3 regions of the Cohnella herbarum genome follow, and region 3 is predicted to be linked to each of the others. Evidence: riboswitches for the same ligand, from Rfam matches in the RefSeq annotation. Region 3 holds a riboswitch; each other region holds the start of a gene.
What was found. A riboswitch is a leader RNA that binds a small molecule or an ion and turns the genes downstream of it on or off. The one in region 3 is predicted to bind cyclic di-AMP.
Positions count from the first base shown of each region.

Region 1: another riboswitch for cyclic di-AMP. It lies ahead of HH215_RS17225 (PAS domain S-box protein); the one in region 3 lies ahead of HH215_RS31295 (CAP domain-containing protein).
Region 2: another riboswitch for cyclic di-AMP. It lies ahead of HH215_RS25335 (C40 family peptidase); the one in region 3 lies ahead of HH215_RS31295 (CAP domain-containing protein).

Region 1 is NZ_CP051680.1:4,029,750-4,034,485, reverse strand. It holds gene HH215_RS17235 (AbfB domain-containing protein) at 1-974, shown strand, start outside; gene HH215_RS17230 (class I SAM-dependent methyltransferase) at 1,128-1,952, shown strand; cyclic di-AMP (ydaO/yuaA leader) riboswitch at 2,156-2,347, shown strand; gene HH215_RS17225 (PAS domain S-box protein) at 2,486-3,022, shown strand; gene HH215_RS17220 (DUF3048 domain-containing protein) at 3,129-4,202, shown strand; gene HH215_RS17215 (DUF47 domain-containing protein) at 4,540-4,736, shown strand, end outside.
Region 2 is NZ_CP051680.1:5,939,848-5,944,583, reverse strand. It holds gene HH215_RS25345 (M1 family metallopeptidase) at 1-1,992, shown strand, start outside; gene HH215_RS25340 (hypothetical protein) at 2,005-2,820, shown strand; cyclic di-AMP (ydaO/yuaA leader) riboswitch at 3,030-3,170, shown strand; gene HH215_RS25335 (C40 family peptidase) at 3,175-3,669, shown strand; gene HH215_RS25330 (helix-turn-helix domain-containing protein) at 3,786-4,637, opposite strand.
Region 3 is NZ_CP051680.1:7,457,084-7,461,819, reverse strand. It holds gene HH215_RS31310 (hypothetical protein) at 1-835, opposite strand, end outside; gene HH215_RS31305 (GyrI-like domain-containing protein) at 832-1,326, opposite strand; gene HH215_RS31300 (VOC family protein) at 1,358-2,614, opposite strand; cyclic di-AMP (ydaO/yuaA leader) riboswitch at 2,833-2,963, shown strand; gene HH215_RS31295 (CAP domain-containing protein) at 2,970-3,752, shown strand; gene HH215_RS31290 (hypothetical protein) at 3,820-4,200, opposite strand; gene HH215_RS31285 (FAD-dependent oxidoreductase) at 4,341-4,736, opposite strand, start outside.

The DNA of each region.
Region 1 (4,736 bases), 3.4 Mb from region 3:
ACACGCCTGCGGCCTGGAGCGGAACGCTTCTGCCTCTAGACCATTCGCTTCTGCTTGAACTCAACAGCGTCAAGGTAGGAAACCGGAACGAGATCAGGGCGAACGTCGCTCAGATGAATTTGGACTCCGCTCTCGCATCGGGCGCAACGTATAAGCTCATTAACCAAAACAACGGTCTCTTGCTGGATAACGCGGGCGGCGGCTCGCCTCCCGGAACGAAGGTCATTCAATGGGGAGATCTTAGCGCCGATACCCAATGGTGGCGGACGGATTATCGGAGCAACGGCTTCTTCAGGGTAATGAACGTGAACAATAATCTCGTCTTGGACGATCCTAACGGAGTTACGACACCGGGGACGAACGTCGTCTTGTGGACGGATAACTTCCTGGATACGCAACGATGGAAGTTCGCCTACAGAGGCAACGGTTATTACACGAGCATGAACGAACATAGCGGCTTGATGTTGGACAATGCCGGCGGGGGCGCGCTGCCCGGAACGAAAGTCATACAGTGGACGGCGAACGGTCTCGATACGCAGAATTGGAAGACGACGCGCGTCGACGTCGAAATTCCGGTGAATCAATTCGAAAGCTACAACATTCAAGGCAGCTTTATTCGCTTTAACGGCGGGCGGGGCAAACTCGACGGAGCCCAGTACGCCGCCGATTCCCAATGGAGAATCGTTCCCGGGCTGGCTAACGCGTCCGCGGTATCGATCGAATCGGTAACCGTCCCCGGCTATTATTTGAGACACCGGGACGGGAAAGTATGGCTGGAAGCGAACGACAATTCGACGTTGTTCAAGAACGACGCGACTTGGCACATTCGTTCCGGTTTCTCGAACGGTTGGGCGACATCCTTCGAGTCCTACAACATTTCCGGAGCCTTCATGAGGCACAGAGCCGGCTTGTTGGAAATTTCGTCGATCTCGAATGCTTTGGATCAGGCGGATGCGACGTTTTTCGTGAAATAAGGAGAAGAACGCTAGGTTATGAGAAACGGGAAGAGCCGGCTTGCGCCGCTCCTCCCGTTTTTTTTGTTTGCTACGCGCAGAGCAGAGTAGGCAAGTATAAGTCGCAAGAAGGAGAGGAACGGAATACGGTTAGGGGTGAAGGGAGTCGATGGGATGAGTTCATTGTATCCGATCTACGTCAATTACCCGATCGTTCCGAAACCGAGATTCGGAGGCGAGCTTCCGCGGCATACCCCCCTCTATGACGCCATCAACGGCAATCGATCCAGCTATGCGGAGCAGTTGCGTTCATTCGTTAAGCTGCGCGGACAGTTCGCGAGCATCGGCTTAGATCAGGACGTATTGAATCCGCAGCAGCCTTCCTGGCGCAACGAATGGTTTAGCGGCCTGGATGCGATCTCGTTATACGGTTTGTTGGCGACAACCGATCCGGCGCGATATTACGAGATCGGTTCGGGGTATTCGACCAAGTTCGCGAAGCGGGCGGCCGTCGATCACGGGTTGCGAACTTCCATCGTCTCCATCGACCCGTTCCCGCGGGACGAAATCGATGAATTGTGCGACGACGTGATCAGGAAGCCGTTGGAGAATACGGATATAAGCCTGTTCGAGGAACTAGAGGCGGGAGATATTTTGTTCGTGGACAGCAGCCATTACGTCTTTCAGAACTCCGACGCGAACATCGTGTTTTTGGAAATCATGCCTCGCCTGAAGCCGGGCGTACGGATTCATTTTCATGATATTTTCTTGCCGGACGACTATCCCGCATCTTGGTCCCACCGCTTCTACAACGAACAATACATGCTGGCTGCTTACTTGCTGGCTCAGGGCGCAAACCCGGCATTCCGCGTAACTTTTCCTAGTCATTTCATCTCCCAAGACGCGGAATTGCTGAGTATCTTGCAACCGATTGAAGAGGAGTTGCGTCCCGGAGGGATATCGATGAGCGGAGGTTCGTTCTGGCTAAGCAAAAATTGATCGCCGAGTCATTCGTTCGATAGCTCTCGGTAAATTTGGCGCAAGCGGAAGGAAACGGAAGAGAATGACGGGCAATTCGAAGATGGACACGTAAGTATGCGACCCGAATGCCGAATTTGTCGTAAATCGACGATTAAAGTCGTTCTAGGACGTTTTACAACCCTATAGGGAACAGGTACCATTAGACTCATCATGGTTCGTTCAAACGAACAACGCTTAATCCTTGCGGAAACGACAAGGAGCGGGGGATCCAACGGAACGCAAGCACATCCGAGTATCCGGGTGTCCGAACGTTCAAGGGGTGAATCATCAGGTTCCGTTATAGGAATCTGAAGTAGGGCGACTCTCTTGCCCGAATCCGGCAGCTAACCTCGTAAGCGCAATAGAGAGGTAACGAGTATCGTGTAGAGATGCGGTCGTTTAGCCGTTTCTTAGCTGTATTGCAGAAGCCACGAGAAGAATCCTCTTCGCGCAGGCTTCTTTTTTGTTGTCCTTTTTTAACCTCGAGAAAATTAGGGAAAGGAGATATTCCCATGAATAACTTGGAGATTCGAAGATTGACTTATATTTATATCGTTGCGGCGCTTACGTGCCAAATGAGCGTGGATTATCTCGTCATGGATTGGTCCGCCGGGGATTGGCGCGAGATAGGGACAAGACTGTCGGCAAGCGTAGTGACGGTCTTATCCGTATCGTTTACCTTTACCTCTTTTGCCATGTTGAAGATGGACAAACTCCGTCAATCGGAGGCGGCAGAGCGGGAGAAGCAAACGGAGGAGATCCGCACGACCGTAGATTTGATCAAGGACGGTTATTATGAAACGGACGAGGAAGGCAGGATTGTCTTCTTTAATGCGGCACTGTGCGAAATTCTGGGGGTAGCCCGGATAGATTTGCTTGGCAAGCCTTATACGAAGTTCATTCCTATAAATGGCTCGGAGTGGGAAGTGATCATGCCGGATGGAACGAAGAAGATCGTAGAGAATTCCATCGCGCGGATAAGGGCGATGGAAGACGAAGGTCCGGAAGGTTTCCGCGGGATCATCAGAAATAAACGGTTGCCTCTATAGTAGACGGGGTTGTCGAAATAAGGAAAATCGGCTCTTTTTCCCGAGGGGCTCGTATGGTTTAATGGAAGAGTACATATTTGATCGATCTTGCGAAGGGAGACTGAGCATGACGCAACGATTACGAATCGCGATGCAGCTTACGCTCGCGTCCGCGCTCGTTGGTTTAACCGCATGCGGCAACGGTTCGAAAGAGACGTCGAACCTGCCGGTCGAGACGGCGGCGCCGACGGCCAGCGCATCCGAGTCGGCTAGCGAAACCGCAACGGCGCCTACTGCGGCCTTCTTGGCTCCGTTAACGGGGTTGCCCGCGGAGAGCGAAGTATCGAACAGGCCGTTCGCGGTCATGATCAATAACCTTAAGCCCGCCCGGCCGCAATCGGGACTCACGCAGGCGGATATCGTATGGGAGCTGCTTGCGGAAGGAGGAATAACGCGTTTCGCAGCCGTGTTCCAAAGCAAGGAATTCACCGATCCGATCGGACCGATCCGAAGCATTCGTCCTTATTTCATCCAAGTAGGCGAATTTTATAGCGGGGTGCTCGTACACGCCGGAGCTAGCAACGATGCGTTCGCGATCCTTCAGCGACAGCATAAGGAAGACTTAGACGAAATCACGAACGCCGGCGCTTACTTCTATCGGGACAAGTCCCGCAAGGCTCCTCATAACGTTTATTCGACGTTGGAGCAGCTCCGGGCAGGCGCCGAGAAACGCAAATACAGCAATACGGCGACGATGCCGCTCCTGAGTTTTAACTCTGCGCCAACGCAGCTCGCGACGGCTGCGGCAGCGACTCAGATCGACATCAAGTTTATGTTGTCGGACTACAAAGTTTCTTATGCTTACGATAGCGTGAAAGCGGTCTATTCCCGTTCTATTAACGGCGAGCCCCACATCGACAAAAACAACGATCAGCAGTTGACCGCAACGAACCTGGTTGTACTCTCGGCCAAACACGATATCAAGGACGATGTCGGCCGGCTGGTCGTCGATCTGAACAGCGGCGGCAAAGCGATCTTGTTCCAGAACGGCAAGGCGATCCCGTGCGAGTGGGAGCGTAAGGAGGGAGACGTCATCCGTCTCGTGAAGGACGGACAAGAGCTGCCGTTCCTGCCGGGCGTAACCTACTATCATGTCGTACCGAATTCAACCGCGTTGGATCAGCACGTGACTTATCAATAAGCCGGCGATTCCACATCGGCAGACGAAGGGATTGTTCCGCGACCATGCGAATGGGATAGCGGAAATCCCTTTTTCCGTTTACGTACTTAATATCGATTAGAAACATTCACCGTTTTTCGACGGAAATATTCGCAAAAAACGGCAAAATTAGATGTATCCGAACGGAGTAGCAATGCCATTTATGGGTCAAACTTAAAAAAAGTGTCACAAGTGCCGTTTGGGGGACTATACAAAGCCTGTACGCCCTGTGATAAAATAAATAAGTTAACGCCATGTAATCGGGACGTTATCGGATTGTAAATTTATAAGCCATATACATGGGAAAGAAGGGCTATCCGTGTTTCGGAAGAAAAAAGATATCTTTTTTATGACGTTGGAGGAAATGGCGGACATCATCTATGAAACGGTTGACCGTTTCGCCACGGCCGTCAACGGGGATTTACCGGATGTAGCTTCGTTCGCCAAGGAAATGAAGGAATTCGAACACAAAGGCGATAAGTACACCCATGTTATTCTGACCGAACTGAACAAGAC
Region 2 (4,736 bases), 1.5 Mb from region 3:
CCTAAGCGCCGTTCGCTGCGAATGTTACTTTTCGTCGCTGCCGCTGCTGTACTTATTATGTCTGTTCGATTCGGGTTTGCCGACGCTTGGGTAGACCAATATGCTTTGCCCGCTTCCTCGTCGTCCGAGCTCCCGGTAACGGCTACGCCTTCTTCGGCGCAGCCTAAGGCCGATCCGGGACCCGACGCTCCCCAACAACCGAAAGCCGTTGTCCTCAGCGATCGAATAACGGAGTATCACATCTCCGTTTCTCTCGATGACCAGAACGGAAGTCTGTCCGGCGAACAAATCGTGACCTGGAAAAATCCCGGCCGCAAACCCGTGTCGGACTTCTATTTACATCTCTATCCGAACGCATTTTCACCCGGCAGCACCTTCATCAAAGAATCCAAGGGGCAACTGCGCGGCGACAAAATGAAAGAAGGAAGCTATGGAAGCATGGCGCTTACTGCTTTGACGACGGAGCAAGGAGAAACGCTTCTCCCCCGCCTCCATTACGTTCAGCCGGACGATGGCAACAAGAGCGACCGGACGTTGGTTTCCTTCCGACTGCCGGAGCCGCTTAATCCCGGATCCAGCATCACGTTGCGAATGAACTTCACCGTTAAGCTTCCGGATGTATTCGCGAGAATGGGCAAAGCCGGCGATTTCGTCATGGCGGGACAATGGTTCCCGAAAGTCGCCGTGTACGAGACGGTCGGCATGCGGGGGCGAACGACCGAAGGCTGGAATTTGCATCAATACCACGGCAATTCGGAATTCTACTCGGACTTCGGTATCTACAGCGTCCGCATCGATGTTCCCGAAACCTATAAGATTGCGGCGACGGGTTTCCAAACGAAGGCGCCCGTCCTATCCGGCGGACGCAAAAGCTTCCAATTTTACGCCGACGACGTCCATGACTTCGCTTGGTCCGCCTCTCCCGTATTCGAGTACGTGGAAGACTCCTTCTCTTCCCCCGGGGTTCCCGGCGTGCGGATCAAGCTATTCCTTGACCCGCTCCACAAGGACTTGAAGGATCGTTACATGCATGCGGCGAAATCCGCCCTAGCCAAGCTTGGACAATGGTATGGAGAATATCCATACTCCACGTTATCCATCGTCGTTCCTCCGAAGGACGGCAATGGAGCCGGAGGCATGGAGTATCCGACGCTCGTTACCGCCGCGGCCGCGCGGGACGACAATCCCGGATACGATCTGGAGCGCACGCTAGTCCACGAGATCGCCCATCAGTACTGGTACGGGCTGGTTGCCTCCAATGAATTCGAAGAAGCTTGGCTCGACGAAGGCTTTACTTCGTATACCGAAGATAAATTGATGGCCAGCATCTATGGCGTCGTTCCCAATCTGCCGATCGAAGCCAGCTATATGACCCATCCGGAGCCGCTTCATCAGTCCTCTTGGCGCTATAGTTCCTCGGATAGGTACGCCGAGAACGTCTACTTGCGCGGCAAGCTCGTACTTTCTTCCTTGGAGCGTCAAGTCGGCGACAAAACGATGAGCAAGATTTTGCGGACTTATTTTCAGAATTACAAATTCAAGCACCCTTCTTCCTCGGACTTCCAGAAGGTCGTGGAATCCGTAACGAAGACGAAGTGGACCGACTTCTTCCAAGCCTACGTCCAGCATGGAGAGATGACCGATTACGCGATCGATAACATCAACACGCGCAAGACTAGCGAAGGTTACGAAAGCCTCGTGCTTCTGAAGCGATACGGCGGCAGCCCGCAGCCGGTCTCGATCTGGCTCAAGTTCCAAGACGGGCAATCCATTCGCAAAAAATGGGACGGCGTGCAGACCCACGTCCAGTTACAGCTCTTTTCCGCTACGCCGTTAACTTACGCGGCCATCGATCCTAGCATGAACGTCGTTCTCGATAACCGCAGATATAACAACTATCTCAAGGCCGAAGTCCCCCAACAGGAACGCTCGCGAATAGCGACCGGCATAACTCAAATCATCGAAGGACTGTTCGGAACAATGGTGTGGTGAGGTGACTAAGGGATGCGTCGATTATTAAAAATGGGATGGGACATGACCGTTCGGCATAAGTATGTATTGGTTCTCCTATTTCTCTATCGCTTGTTGTGGGGATTTTTCCTTTACCGGTTCGTCGATTCGGTCGTAACGCCGGTGTTAGCCCGTTACCCCGCGGATCATCCAAACTCCGACGCGACCCATCTGTTCCTCATCGAAGCTCAATTCCGCCTGCTCAAGACCGATCTCGTGAACGAGGTTCTCTGGATGTTAGGCGGGCTGCTGCTCATGCGGATGGTTCTCACGCCCCTGCTCAACGCCGGCGTTTATTACTCCTTCCACCACGCCCTGGAAGGAGAAGGAACCCGCGTATTGTCCGGAATGCGAAGGACTTGGAAGCCGGTAACGCTGCTCTACTGGATAGAGAACGGGCTCATTCTGCTACCCGCCGCATGGCTGCTGCCGTTAGCCGAAGATCGGTTTCTCTCGGAGCCCTCCTTATCCGCTTGGCTTCAGGAAATGCTACCCTATGCCGCCGCGTGGCTGGCGTTCGGATTTATTGTTCATCTGCTGTTTCAATTCATGCAGTTCGGGGCGGTTTCGCGGGAAGGAATCTTTAAGGGCCTGAGTTTGGCGCTTCGCCGGGCGTTCCCTCTTCTGGGAATTACCTTCATCTTGCTCGGCATCGGATTGGCAGTGTCCGCGACGGCATGGGCCGTATCCTTCCTCTGGTCAGGCTTTCTCGCCGTAGCGCTGCACCAAGCTTTCCACTTCGTTCGCGCCTTGCTTAAGCTGTGGACTTCCGCTTCGCAGTATCAAGTATGGTGCAATACGAAGTCGTAAGCCCCTCTTGTCCCCTTCGACAATAGATGACACGGGACATTCCCCGGTTGCGCCTTTCGAGGCCGCGGCCGGGGTTTGGCGTTATTATCGGCGGGATAAATTGAGACTAAAGGAGGAGATCAATCCCGAGTTTTTCACTCCAGATTAAGGAATTCTCATTTAGCAGATGCAGGAAATTCGTCACGAAACCCGAATATATAAGTCTAAGTAATCAAAAATTGCCGAGTTCCCGCACAACGGGGAACGGGGGAACCATCAACACGGGTGAATTGGCTTTGCTTCATACGAGCCATAGGGGAACCTTCTACCGAACCCTCCAGCTAACCTCGTAGGCATTGGAAGGAGTCACCGGTTTTGCGCAAAGTGTCTATGTTCATGTTTTCCTTAGCAGTACTCCTAGCTTTCCAGGTAGGCAGCGCATTCGCAGACTCCAAGCTAGACAAATCGGTTGCACCGCTCATCGGAACTGACTACAAGTACGGCGGAACGACAACGAGCGGATTCGACTGCTCCGGCTTTACGGGGTACGTCTTCAACGAACTCGGCATCGATTTGCCCCGTTCTTCGCGGGATATGTTCAGCTGGGAAAAGGCAACCAAAATTGCCGACGATGAACTTCGCGCAGGCGATCTCGTATTCTTCAATACGAGCGGCAGCGGCGTCTCTCATGTCGGGATTTACGTTGGCAACAACAAATTTGCCCATGCGGCATCCAAAGGCGTTACGATTACATCCTTGGATGAATCTTACTACGCCAAGCGTTATCTCGGCGCCCGTCGCGTCATGAGCGATGGAACGTACGAGAAAGTGGCTACCGAGCAAGTCGCAGAGGTAGCTGCAGCGCAGTAACATTCGCATTATAGTAAGAGGCTGACTCGGCAGGTCTTCATTGACCGTTGAGACAGCCTCTTTGTTTTATACCTATATCCAAATCATCCATGTTCTTCTCATCGGCATCCCCTCCCTCACGCCATAAGCTCCTGCGATTTCAACTGCTTGCGCCATTCGGCGGGACTTTGACCGTAATGACTCTTGAACAGCCTCGTAAAATGATGAACGCTGTTAAATCCCGTCTCCTGAACGATGGAGCTGATCGGCATATCGCTTCCGGACAAATAACTGGCCGCGGCTCTAAGGCGAAGATCCCTGAGATATTCGAACGGCGTCATGTTCATATGTTTCTTGAACAGCCTCACGAGATAAGAGGGATCCAGGGCGACGATTTCCGCAAGCGTCTCCAACGTAACGTTCTCTTTGTACCGCCAATCCAAATAATCGATCAGCAAGTCGACCGCGGCGCGGGATTTGTGCTTGATCTTGCGATCGACCGCGACGTTTCCGCCCCCTGACGCCCCCAGAATATGGGCGATCAGCTTATACGTCTTCCGAATTTCAAGCAAGCATACTTCTCCGAGATTCGAGTCTTGTTCGGCAAGACCCGTCGATTGGAGATGATAGACGAAGTCTAGCGACTGAATGACCGAAGACGCGAGCACGATTTTAGAATAGATATCCTTGCGGGCTTGCATGAAATTCCAATCATCCACTTGCTCGTTGGAGAACGGGAACTCTTCCGGATCCTCGAGTTCCAGAAATCGGAATTTGGCTTCGGCTGCCAAGCTCTCCAGCTCATGCGGGGTAGAGTTGGGTAGAATGAACACGGCCGGCGCTTCCGCCTCGCAGACGTTTCCTCGCCACTTGAACTTGACCTTTCCTCCGGTAATATAAAGAATTTCATAACACGATGGATGCATGCCTCCTCCCGGCGCTTCGGCCGACTGCGATATCGTCCCTGCTCCGCAGTATCTGATTTCCATCTTCGACCTCCCGATAATAATGTCAATTACGTTCAAACGATATCATGATTTATTTTAAAATAACGTTATAAAACAAGAAAAATTAAATATTAATAAGGA
Region 3 (4,736 bases):
TCTTGGCCGTCTCCCATTCGTCCTCGAACCTTCCCCAAGTCCAGTTCGGCAACCAAGTTCCGTCCGCTCCCTGGGATTCGATCATCTGATCGAGGTCTCCAGGAATAACCGCTTCATATTTCGCGTAGTAACGGGATTTCGGTGAATCCACGAGCATTAGGGGAGGACAACCGTATCCGATGCGATCTTCTGGCATCCTCGCTACGCAATTGTCGATAAACTCGTCGAGCTTATTGCCGATCGCTTCGTACGCCTCCTTCGATAGGGTATTCGCCCAACGGACATAACATAACATTTCATGCATTTCTTTTAGATCGCTTTTTTCCTGCAAATATTGCGATGCATAGTCGTTTAACTCGGCTGTCAGATCCGAATGTCCGGCAACCGGAACTACATTGAAGTATCCGACGATTTCCGCGTTCGGATTTCCCCAGTGATCTTCGAATGCGCCGTAGTTCCACCAAATGGCTCTTGAGGATAACTCCGCTTCCTTCGGTATGATGTCCCAGCCAGTCCGGTTATCGTTATAGGAGTTCACCAAGTATTGCATGGCGCGCCCGATCATTGCCTCGTTCCGTATATTCTCGCTCAGCAATAGCTGAAGCGCGGTCGTCGTTGCCAGAGCCGATGAGGCCGCGCACCGAAGATCCGGTTCCAATGCCCGACCGAATCCTCCGTCATCGTTCTGAAATTTCTCTAACTCGAGATAGACATCCTCAATAGAGCCCCGCTCGAACTCATATCGGAACAAAGCAGCCTCCAGCTTCCTTGCGCCGCCCGTTAATAAAAACTGCCGTGCTCTTCCAAACGCTTCCCTGCCAAGCTTTTTCGTCATGATTGCACGTTCTCCTTTATCGGAGCATAGATATCGAAGTCGAACTCATCGATCTCGTCCGCCGGCACGAGGAACGGATTGATCGGCTTCAAGCGATTGGCCTCGTATCCGTAAGAACCTTCGTTCATATCTCGCTCGTACCCTTCGGTCCGAAACCAATCGGTCAGAAAGGCGTAAGTCTCCTCTAACCTTTCTCTATTGCCTTTCACCGTTATTTTGGCGAACTTACGCCCGGGAATCGTTATCGTCTCCAACCCATCCGGAAGGTCATCAAAGCCGCCGACCTCCACTCCCGTCCATAACGTAGTCACGCCCGTCGACCATTGCCATTCCGGAATGATCACATGCCCGAATTCGTCGTTGCATACGGCGGGGTGGTTCTTCAACAGCTCTTGAACGCGTTGCCACGCTAATCTAACTTCTTTCCCATTGCACTCGCTTCGGATTACGGCGACTCTTAACGGTTGTTTTTGTTCGATGGATACCCGCAACGAAACCCCTCCCTTAAATTCGAATATTTACTTATCGACCTTGGCACACCATAATCAAGTTCCCGTCCGGATCTTTCAAGACGAAGAAGGATATTTCGCCATGCCGCTCTAGCTCTCCGTGAAATGTCATCCCTTGATCGGCGGCAAAATCGTAAGCGGAATCGATATCGTCGGTATCGAACATAAAGAGAATTTCGAATGCTTCATGATTGCGGTACCGGTTGTCGTCTAATAAAAGCGAAGCTCCACGCGTTACCGGAACGGAATAAACCGACTGCTTAACCGACTCTTCATCCAGTGGCACTCCAAGCAGTTCGCAGTACCAGCTTGCCGCTTTCTCCATATTCTTCACATTGACGAATACTCCGCCTATGTTAGCCTTCACCGGGCTGTCCGTAACGGGAAGCCCATACTCCTTGCCTCCGTCCGCGCTCCAACAAACCATGACGGCTTTTCCTTCCGGATCATAGAAATTAAAATACGCCATCCCATCGAAACGATGGGGTTCGGACAGCACTTGCGCCTTCCTGCAGATGTATGCGTAAGCACGATCGATGTCCGATGCCGCTAACATAACGAGCGGTTTCTCTTGCTGCCAGTCCGGATTGTTATGGTTGTTGGCATCCGAGTCGAGAACGAGCCCCGTACCGGGCAAATCAAACCAGTATACCGGACCTCCGTTCATCCGTTCCTCCATAATCGGTAATCCTAGCAGCTTGCTATACCACTCTGTCGCTCGCCTTAAATCCGTCACGTGGACGAACAAACTCGCCGCTCGATTTTCAATGGGCAACTCGTGTTTTCTACGAATAGAAAACCACAATTCCATGACCGAATCCGGGTTATCGTTGCCTTTGTACCGATCGTCATATAATTCGAAATGGACTCCGCCGGCCGGCTCGTAATCGGAATTCGGAAGCCAAGCGCTTTCGTAATATTGAAAGGCCTCTCCAATTTCATCAATAGGCCCTCTTCGCTGTATGACGCAGTACAGACCGCCTGCGAACGATTCGGCCACCATCCCCTCGGGGATATTCCCGATTGCGGCGACTCCTGCCCCGGCAATGTAATCGAAGGCTTGCCCCGGCATATCCTCCGGTCCGAATATACACATCCCGTAGCTTTTTCCGTCGAAATGGAGGATTTCTTCCCCGCGAGTGTTAAAGCGCTGCCAAAGCTTGCTGATTTCGTTTTTAGAATTCGGCGTATGATGCTTCGGCGTATACCGAATCTTCTCCCCTACTACGTTAAACGGTTCTTTCCACGCGATGCGCGCTTCGAGTTTCATTCTTTTGCTCCCTTCGATTTACGTGCAATGCCGGTTTAGTCTCGCCACCCTTATACGAATATACATTCGCCTTTTTTACTGGGAATTCCTGCTTAATGGATTATGAGAATAATATTATTTGAGATTCTAAACGCCGCCAAGTCAACAAAAACGGGCGTCGATCGTTCCGCTTGGCAGGATTTATGAAATGATTTCGCTTCCGCTAGCTGATAGACTTTGAGATATTCCAGCCGAAGTCCACAACGGACGCGGAGAACCCACCACCATGGGGTGAAGCCGCGCAACATGCGGCGGGGCAACTTTGGTCCTAACCCGACAGCTAACTCCGCAGGCAAACAAGGGAGGAACATCATTCATGAACAAGCATCACAAGCACAATAAAGGTCTGAAGAAGACTCTCATATTAGGTACGTTGGCACTCGCCGTATCCATTCCGACAGGCATTGGCGCAGCATCCGCGGCAGGCACGTCCGGAAGCAACTACGCGCAGACAACAACGATCACGCAAGTCACGAGCCGTCTAGGCATCGATCTGAACACGCTATTGCAACAAATCATGCAAGGCAAATATCCCGTCGTATCCAAACCCGGAACAGGCACGGAAAATTCGGGCAACGGTCAAGTGACGCAGCCTAGCAAACCGGGTACGGGTTCCGGCAACGGTCAAGTGACTCAACCGAGCAAGCCTAGCACCGGAACAGGTTCCGGTACAGGTAATGGAACGGGCGCAGGTTCTGGAACAGGCACAGGTTCTGGAACGGTTGCTACATCCGCTTACGCTACCGAAGTCGTATCTATCGTTAACCAAGAGCGCGCGAAAGCAGGCTTGAGCGCGTTGAAAATGTCGAATGCCACGCTAACGAAAATGGCGTTGGACAAAGCGAAAGACATGTACAATAACGGTTACTTCGACCACAATTCTCCGACTTACGGTTCGCCGTTCGACATGATGAAGCAATACGGAATCAGCTACAGATATGCCGGCGAGAATATCGCCAAAGGTCAGCGTACTCCGCAAGAAGTCATGACGGCATGGATGAACAGCTCCGGTCATCGCGCGAACATTCTGAGCGCGAACTTCACGACGATCGGCGTAGCTTATTATAACGGCGTATGGGTTCAAGAATTCATCGCATAGTAAAAACCGAAAAGGCATCGCGAACCGCCCATGCGGATTGCGATGCCTTTTTTTTTACATGAAACCATCAAACAATTCGTTTCAACTGAGCTTCTTGCTCAATCGACCTGGACGAGAGCAATTCGATGATCCGCTGCTGGCTCTCCTGAATAGCCTCATAACGCTTAACGCTCTCGTTTGTTTCCAGTACAGCCCGTTTAATCAGTTGAGAATCTTCTTCTAATGCTTCTAAGCGTGTTTCTACCTGATCTAACCGCGTCTCCACGTTCTCTAACCGCGTTTCCATTCGATCTAGCCGTACTTCTACCCGGTCTAACCGCTCTTCTACTCGATCTAACCGCTCTTCTACTCGATCTAACCGTGTTTCAATCCGCTCTAATCGTTGATGAACAGGCGCTAATTCTTCTCGAATAACGGATTGTAACATATCCTTTAATTCGTGATTCATTGTTCCAACTCCCATCATCCATGTACGGATGATTGTACCAGAAATTTGGTCGCCGTACGAATGAAATATGTTGCTTCCTGTAGAATAAAACATCCCATCCGTTCAAAGAACGAAATGGGATGGACAGGATCATGATCTATTTAAGACTTCAATACGTCATGGTCGACGTAACGCTCGCCATTGATCTCGCTAATGACGTTAATCGCGACTTTAGCGCCGTCTCCGGCGGTAATAATCGTGTGCATGCTAACTCCGGCCACGGTACCGGCAGCCCAGATATTGTCGATGCTCGTCTTGCCTTCCGGCGTGCAATCGACGATCGTCTTGATCCGCGGCTCCGTTCCCGGCTTCGTGCGAACGCCGCTAGCCTCGGCTGCGTCGACGAACATCCCCGTAGCCAGAATAACATGACCCGCTTCGTACGTTTCTCCCTCGGTCTCGATCTTGATGAAACCGTCCCCTGCCGTTAGCTTCGTAGCTTTCGCGACTACGAATTCCGCTCCGAATTTCGCGGCTTGTCTTTTACCGGCCGCGAC